Regions from separate parts of the Eubacterium sp. 1001713B170207_170306_E7 genome, predicted to be linked through region 2. Evidence: riboswitches for the same ligand, from Rfam matches in the RefSeq annotation. Region 2 holds a riboswitch; the other holds the start of a gene.
What was found. Region 2 has a riboswitch for cobalamin ahead of I2B62_RS02240 (alcohol dehydrogenase catalytic domain-containing protein). Riboswitches for the same ligand answer to the same signal wherever they lie in the genome.
Positions count from the first base shown of each region.

Region 1: it holds a riboswitch for cobalamin, as region 2 does, so the genes downstream of both, I2B62_RS00080 (ABC transporter substrate-binding protein) here and I2B62_RS02240 (alcohol dehydrogenase catalytic domain-containing protein) in region 2, are expected to answer to the same signal.

Region 1 is NZ_JADMVE010000001.1:15,020-19,316, reverse strand. It holds gene I2B62_RS00090 (methyltransferase domain-containing protein) at 1-336, shown strand, start outside; gene I2B62_RS00085 (sodium-dependent transporter) at 571-1,965, shown strand; cobalamin riboswitch at 2,027-2,205, shown strand; gene I2B62_RS00080 (ABC transporter substrate-binding protein) at 2,320-3,300, shown strand; gene I2B62_RS00075 (iron ABC transporter permease) at 3,290-4,297, shown strand, end outside.
Region 2 is NZ_JADMVE010000001.1:442,364-446,660, reverse strand. It holds gene I2B62_RS02255 (ATP-binding protein) at 1-749, opposite strand, end outside; gene I2B62_RS02250 (response regulator transcription factor) at 746-1,447, opposite strand; gene I2B62_RS02245 (hypothetical protein) at 1,739-2,209, opposite strand; cobalamin riboswitch at 2,400-2,575, shown strand; gene I2B62_RS02240 (alcohol dehydrogenase catalytic domain-containing protein) at 2,672-3,709, shown strand; gene trpD (anthranilate phosphoribosyltransferase) at 3,734-4,297, shown strand, end outside.

The DNA of each region.
Region 1 (4,297 bases), 430 kb from region 2:
TGCCTGCCTTATGAAGATAACCAGTTTGACGTTGTGGTCAGTACCTCAACCTTCCACCATTATCCCTATCCGGACAATGTCTTAAAGGAAGTACACCGGGTGCTGAAGCCAAAGGGCATCCTGGTCATCTGCGACACCTACCTCGGCGCCACACTGCGCTACCTCAATAACTTCTGTAAACCCATTAACGAGGTTACGGAAATCCGTATGTACTCTGAAAAAGAAATCTGGCAAATGCTTGGCGGAGCTGGCTTTAACGGCATCACCTGGCGCCGTCTCAATAAACACGCTTACCTGGCTAAAGCTGTTGCTTCCGGAATTCCACTCATTGCCTGAGCAGATTTTAATGAATACTGAGTTAATATATTTCCCCTTCGGTCTGTCCGAAGGGGTTTTTTTATTCATCGCCTTCATGGACACCGCGTGAAGCACACCGCGTAAAATGATCTGGCTGATGTTCAGGGCTGCCGCTCGTGCTGCTGTGCAATACGTTGACCCTCCTGCCGTTTTCTGATATAATCTGCAGGTTGGTCTTATTTAAAAGAAATTTTTGCAAAGGAGGACTGTATTGTGCAAAAAAGAGAAACCTTCTCATCCCGTTTGGGATTTCTGCTGATTTCAGCAGGCTGTGCCATCGGTTTGGGAAATGTCTGGCGTTTTCCATATATTGTGGGAAAATACGGCGGCGCTGCTTTTGTTTTACTGTATTTATTGTTTTTATTCATCATGGGCCTGCCGATTATGGTCATGGAATTTTCCGTTGGCCGTGCAAGCCAGAAAAGTATTGCCCGTTCCTTTGATGAGTTAGAGCCTAAGGGGACTAAATGGCATCTTTACAGCTTTTTCGGCATCGCGGGGAACTATCTGCTGATGATGTTTTACACCACCATTGCCGGCTGGCTGCTGCTTTACTTCTTCAAAATGGCTAAGGGGGATTTTGTCGGATTAAATGCCGAAGGGGTTTCCGCCGAGTTTGGAAACCTGATGGGACAGCCTGTCCTGATGACGGTTTTTATGGTAATCGTGGTGCTGATCTGTATGGGGGTGTGCTCCCGCGGACTGCAAAACGGGGTTGAAAAAATCACAAAGGTGATGATGATCTGCCTGTTGGCGGTCATGGTCATTCTGGTCGGACGCGCGGTGACGCTGGACGGTGCGGCCGAGGGCCTGAAATTCTATCTGATGCCGGATTTTAACAACCTGATGTATGACGCCCAGGGCAATATGATTTTGGGTGAAGCCATCTTTGCCGCCATGGGACAGGCGTTCTTTACCCTGTCGCTGGGAATCGGCGCGCTGGCAATATTTGGGAGTTATATCGGAAAGGACCATACGCTGGGCGGCGAAGCCCTTCGTGTGACACTTCTTGATACCGCGGTAGCCATTATGTCTGGGCTGATTATTTTCCCGGCCTGTTTTGCTTTTAATGTGGCGCCCAATGAAGGCCCTGCCCTTATTTTTGTGACACTTCCCAACATTTTTAATGAAATGCCCATGGGTCAGGTCTGGGGGGCGCTGTTCTTTGTCTTTATGAGTTTTGCCGCGCTGTCAACGGTCATCGCTGTGTTTGAAAACATTATTTCTTTCGCCATTGACCGCTGGGGCTTCAGCCGCAAAAAATCCGTTTTGGTCAATCTGGCGGCCATTATCCTGTTATCCATGCCCTGTATCCTGGGCTTTAACGTGCTTTCAGGTTTCGAGCCGCTGGGTCCGGGCACTGGCATTTTAGACCTTGAGGACTTTATCGTCAGCAATAATCTGCTGCCGCTCGGGTCTCTGATTTACCTGCTGTTCTGTGTATCCAAAAAAGGCTGGGGCTGGGACGCCTTTATCACTGAAGCCAATACCGGCAACGGCCTGAAATTTCCAAAGAGTATCCGTTTTTACGTCACATGGATACTTCCCTTTGTAATCCTGTTTATTTTTATTATGGGTTACTTAAATAAATTTGGCATCGGGCTGTAGAGACAAGAAGGCTTACTGCGTTGACACACCTGTTAAAACGTGCTAAAATCAAAATAATTAATTAAATATTCAATTTCAAGGTGCTTATGCACATAAGAGAATAGGGAAACCGGTGAAATTCCGGTACGAACCCATCACTGTAATCAGAGACAACGCCCATCAGGCCACTGAAAATATTCGGGAAGGCGGGCCGCGGAGGATCTGTAAGTCAGGAGACCTGCCTTGAAAACTGTTTTGCCTGGGGTATCGCGTAAAAACAGTACCGTTGATCACTGGTTAAATGGGAACCGGTCAGCAAATGCTGACCGGTTCTTTTTTAATACTATTCCATCATTTTATAAAGGAGAAAGAAAGATGAAAAAAACACTAAAAAACAGCATTCTTGGCGTAGCGCTTTCCCTGGTCGTAACAGCCTCCCTGCTTGGCGGCTGTGCCCAGAACAACACGGACAGCGCCACAGGGACAGACATCGGCAGCAGTGCCGGTTTCCCGGTAACCGTAACAAATTATGACGGCACTGAGCTGACAGTCAGCCAAAAGCCTGAGCGCATCGCTTCCCTGACTCTGGGCATGGACGAAATGCTCCTGGAAATGGCCGATGAAAACCGGGTTGTCGGACTTTCCGGCAAGAACGCGGACAATGAAGCCGTCTCCAACGTTGCTGATAAGGCCTCTAAATTCCCAAAGATCGAAAACAATATCGAAACGCTCTTGGCCGCAAAGCCCGATTTGGTCATCGGCTCAAGCTGGATTAAGGATGAATTTTTACAGCAGCTCACCGATAATAACATTCCTTATTATGGCTACAAAACACCTGTTACTGTCGAAGAACAGGAACAGATCATCCTGGATCTCTCCAAGGTTCTTGGCGAAAGCGATAAGGGACAGGCCATTGTGGATGACATGAACAAACGCATGGAAGCCGTTATCCGCAAGACTGAGACCTCAAAGGATAAGGATGTAAAGGTCATGGCCTACAATATGCACGGCAGCACCAACGCCAACAACACCATTTTCAATGACATTGTCCAGAAAATCGGTGCTGTCAATGTCTCGGCTGAGGCTGGACTGGACGGCGTCGCCAAGATTTCAAAGGAAAAAATCATTGAAATGAACCCGCAGGTGCTGATCCTTATGGCCTGGGAACAGGATGACCTTCAGGAGTTCCAGGCCTTTGCCGATTCCCTGAAAACCGATGAAAGCCTGAAAAATGTGGATGCCATTAAGAACGACCGGGTGTACACGGCTTCCAACCGCTATATGACCTCTGTCTCACACCATATCATCGAGGGTATTGAGTTCATGGGAGCCTCTGTATATCCTGATGTTTTCTAAAAACAAAAAGGCCCTTTACGCACTTCTCACCCTCGCCCTTGCCGCTGCTTTTATCCTCTCTGTCGCCCTGGGCGCTGTCCGGGTTCCCATCGGAGAATCCGTCCGAATCCTGATCAACGGCATTACGCATCATACCTTTTTTGAAGTGGATAAAAGCTACGAAAGCATTATTTTCAGCGTCCGCCTGCCCCGGGTTATCACCGCAATCCTTGTGGGGGCGGCGCTGGCCATCTCTGGAACCGCCATTCAGAGCCTGTTTCGCAATCCCATGGCCGATCCCGGCGTTATCGGAATCTCCAGCGGCGCGAGCTTTGGAGCCATTGTTGTCATCGCTTTGGGACTCAGCTCTGTCAGCCTTTACTTTACACCCGTTTTCGCATCCATCGGGGCCCTTTTAATCGCTTATGTAATCTATCGGCTCTCCTGCCGGGAGCGCAGCGTGTCCATGCTGACCATGATTTTATCGGGGATGGCGGTCAGCACCTTTATCCGTGGAATGATCGCCTTTATTCTGACAGGGCTGAACGATGATCAGATGAAGGATTATATGTTCTGGTCGGTGGGCAGCCTGGCGGACAGGCGCTGGGAGCATGTCTTTTTAATTGTTGTTCCCATTCTTCTCGGCATGCTTCTTTTATGCCTGAGGGCTTCGGATCTGAACATCCTGCTGCTCGGCGATGAAGAAGCCCATTCTGTGGGGCTGAACCCGGGAAAAAGCCGGAAGGTTATCCTGTTTTTATCCGCTCTCACCACCGCCATGGCTGTTTCTGTCAGCGGAAGCATCAGCTTTGTGGGGCTTATTGTTCCCCACATGATGCGTCTGCTGGTGGGGGCGGACAACCGGCTGCTGCTGCCGGTCAGCGCCTTTGCCGGCGCCATCTTCCTGTTGCTCAGTGATTTGGTGGCCCGGCTCATCTTCGCGCCCTCTGAGATCAGCGTCGGCGTTGTTACGTCCATACTGGGCGCTCCGTATTTTCTGTATTTGCTTAATAAAAGC
Region 2 (4,297 bases):
CTGGACAGCACGGAGGACAGCTCAACATTCTTGCGGTTGATCTTGGTAAAGGACGCGTCCAGCTGCTCGGCCATGGTGTTGAGAGAGTCGACCAGATCGCCGATCTTATCGTCCCGGATCATGGTGAGCTTGGTCTTATAGTCGCCCCGGGCGATCCTTCTGGCGAAGATGGTGACCTCATCCAGGGGCCGGGTCTCGTTGTTCAGCAGCAGGGCAAAGATCACAATGGCGATCAGAATACTGGCCAGGGCCACGAAGATCAGGTTGTTGATAATGCTGTAGCTCACGTCCTCCATGACGTCCAGGGGCACGGCGATTCTGACAATGTGCGTTATCTGCCCATCCTGATAATAGGGGGCGGCCAGGTAGAGCATGTTCTTCATAATGGTGTCGGAGTAGCGCACCGAGGTGGCGGCCTGCCCCTCCATCGCGCCCTGAACCTCGGGCCGGCTCAGGTGGTTGTCCAGAGAGCCGATACCGCTCAGGGACTCGAACAGCACGTTTCCCGCCACGTCGATGATGTTGATGCGCTGGTTGGTGCTGTTGGCATAATGCTCCAGCCCGGAGACGTCCCCGGTCTGAATGTAGGCGGGCATCAGGTCCTCGACAATATACTCGCTGTTGCTTTTCAGGTTGCCCTCGGTGGATTCATAGTAGGCGTTTTTGAAGATCACATAGGAGAATACCCCGGAGAAGGCTGTGACCAGCACGATGAGTACAGAAAAGACAATGGTGATGCGCTTTTTCATTGATCGCTTCCCAGATTTTCCACCAGGCGGTAGCCCACGCCGCGCACGGTCTCGATGTATTTTTCACGCTCGTCCTCGATTTTTTTACGCAGGTAGCGGATATGCACATCCACGGTCCGGGTTTCGCCATAGTACTCGTAGCCCCAGATTTCGTCCAGCAGCTGGTCCCGGGTCAGGACCTTGTTTTTGTTGTTGGCCAGGTACAGCAGCAGCTCGTACTCCTTCAGGGTCAGCGACAGCTTCTTGTTGTTTTTGTATACCTCGAAGGCGCCGGGCAGGATGCGCAGGCTGCCCACCACCAGCTCCTCTGTGTCGGAGCTTCTGATCATCTCTGTCCGCCGCAGAACGGCCTTGACGCGGGCGTAAAGCTCCTTGACGCTGAAGGGCTTGGTCATATAGTCGTCCGCACCCATCTCAAGACCCAGGACCTTGTCGAACTCCTCGCTCTTGGCAGTGAGCATGATGACCGGGATGTAGGACAGGTTCTTATCGGCCCGCACCTCGCGGCAGATGGTGAGCCCGTCCTTGCCCGGCAGCATCAGGTCCAGGATGATCAGATCCGGCCGTTGCTCCACAATCTTCTCGACCGCGCCGGTGCCCTCATGAAAGCCCGCAACCTCAAAGCCCTGGGCTTCCAGATTGAATTTAATCAGCTCAAATATATTAAGTTCATCTTCTATAATCAGAATTTTCTTCATTTTCGCTCCAATCTTCGCTAACTTTTAACATCATTAACATAATATGATTATAGCATATGTTGTGTTAAGAGCATGTAAAATCTGGATTAAATTTAGCTGCAAGAGCCGGGAAGGCAACCTATATCTGTTAAAAAAGCGGCGCAGACCGAGACTGCGCATTTTATCCAGATAAGAAAAAAGGCCCAGACGCTGCGGCAAGCGGCCAGGTTTCGTGCCACCTTATCAGAACAGCCGGACAGCGCCAATCTGCATCCAGCTGCCGCAATCCTTTGACATCTCCCAGCATACCCGTCACTGCCCTAGCTCCCGGAAATGCTGTCCGTGAATCCCGATATGCCCGACGCCCAAAAGCACCGCGAACGCCACCATCAGAAAGACCCTCCCGTAGATCCCCAGAAACAGGAACGCGGCCACCGGCAGGGTCGCGCCGGCCAGGGGCACCCCGCAGAAGCCCGTGTAAAAATCCTCCAGCTTCCGACCGCTCCTGAAATACCGGACCCAGTAGCCCTCATACAGCAGCATCAGCCCAAAGGACAGCACCAGCCACAGGCTCCAGGGCGTCAGGGGCCTCAGGTTAAAATCCGTGAAGATCAGGGCGCAGCCACTCACCCCCACCTGCCCGATGCGCTCGCACCACAGCAGCCCCTTATTCTCATTTCCGAAATCATAGCCCTCAGGCTGATGTTTTGTCCAGATCAGGTTGGGGATAAACAGCATCAGCAGATACAGCATGCCGACGTATGAAAAACCAAAATGTCCCATTTCTTCCTCTCTTTCTCCCACCGCAGCCGCCTTCAACTCAGGCTTTTTATTTACCGGGCTGCCAATAAGGCTATTATAGCACGCTTTAGCCCATAAAAGAAGCCGTTGGGCGCACCGGCCCGCCCGATTTTTCGATTAAATCTTTTACATTTTTTCTTGACACCCCGGACAAATGTGATATGATAATAAAAAAGCATAAAACATTTCAGGTGCTGCATGGCAGATAATAGGGAACTAAGTGAGATTCTTAGACGGGCCCGCCGCTGTAAGTGGATTGCCCGGCTCATCACCACTGTCTGAAAGGATGGGAAGGGAGCCCGGCGTTAATCCTCAGTCAGAAAACCTGCCTGAAGTGTGTTGACGGTCTTTATCTGAGCGGTGGAGGCCTGTGGGAATGATGGAAAGTTCGCACCTTAGATTAAGGTCGGGCTTTTTTTGTTTGAAAAAATAAGGAGACTACCAATGAAAGCAGTTGTATTAACAGGCCCCGGCGAGCTAAAAATGACCGAACGGGCTGTTCCGGCCTGCGGCCGCCACGAAGTCCTCGTCCGGGTCAGGGCCTGCAATTTATGTAAAACCGATCTCAAATGCCTGACCATGGGCCAGCGCGACCTGGTGTACCCGCGGGTGCTGGGCCACGAAATCTCCGGCGTCATCGCCGAGGTGGGCGCCGCGGTCACAGGCTACCAGAAGGGACAGCGGGTCCAGGTGCATCCGGGCATCGCCTGCGGGGCGTGCGCCTATTGCCAGGAGGGCTATGACAACCTCTGCGACCATGTGCGGATCATGGGCTTCAATTACGACGGCGGCTTCCAGGAGTACCTGGTGGTGCCCGAGGAGGGCGTCCGCGGCCAGATCATCAACGTCATCGAAAACGACGCCCTGAGCTTTGAGGAAATCTCCTTTATCGAGCCCCTCTCCTGCTGCGTCAACGTTCAGGAAAATCTGGACCTAAAGCCCCAGGACACCCTGCTGATCATCGGTGCGGGCCGGATGGGCATCCTCAACCTGCGGGTGGCAAGAGCCCTGGGCGTGCAGAAGGTCTTTCTGGTCGAGACCGACCCCAGGCGGGCAGAGCGCGCCGAAAAGCTCGGCTTTGACGCCGTCTTTGAAGGCTACGAGGCCGCCGAAAAGGCCCTGCCGGCCCTGACAGAGGGCCAGGGTGTGGACGCGGCCATCCCCTGCTGCGCGGCGCCGGAGGCCATGAATCTGGCCTTGTCGGTGCTCCGGAAGCGGGGACGCCTCGGCCATTTCAGCGGCATGATCACAGACGGCAGCGCACCGCCCGAGATCAACCATATCCACTACAAGGAACAGACCATGGTAGGCGCCTACGGCTGCGGCATCGCGCACAGCCGCCGGGCCAAGGAGCTGCTGGAGGACGGCAGCCTGGTCGTAAAGGACCTGATTACCGAGCGCATCCCGCTTGAGGCGCTGGAGCAGGGCCTTGAGCATGTGCGGCAGCTCGAAACCCTGTCGACCATCGTTGTTTTTGATTAATACATCATATGGAGGAATAAAAGAATGGAAGCAGTAACGATGAAAGAATACGGCCAGGTAATCACCGGCCTCATCAACCGTGAAAATCTGACCAAAGAAGAATCCAAGGAAATGTTTATGGAAATTCTGGGCGACCGCCAGACGCCCATGCAGCAGGGCGCGTTCCTGGCCGCCCTCAGCGCCAAGGGCCCAACCGCCGCCGAGGTGGCCGGCAGCTTTGAGGCCATCTACGAGATCGACACCTGCAAGGTCACGCCCGAAACCGCAGTGCCCGTGGTGGAAAACTGCGGCACAGGCATGGACACCTTTAAGACCTTTAACATCAGCACCGTGGCCGGGATCATCGCCGCCGCGGACGGCGTGCCCATGGCCAAGCACGGCTCCCGGGCCCTGACCTCTGTCTGCGGCACCATCGACGCCGTGGAAGCCCTGGGTGTGGATGTGGACTGCAGCGTGGACGTGGTCAAGGCAAGCATTGAGACCGCAGGCATCGGTATCTTTAACGGTATGAGCCCAGAGGTTCACCCCACCGCCCTCGGCCGGGTGCTGTCCCAGATTTCCTTTGGCAGCGTCTTAAACATCTCCGCC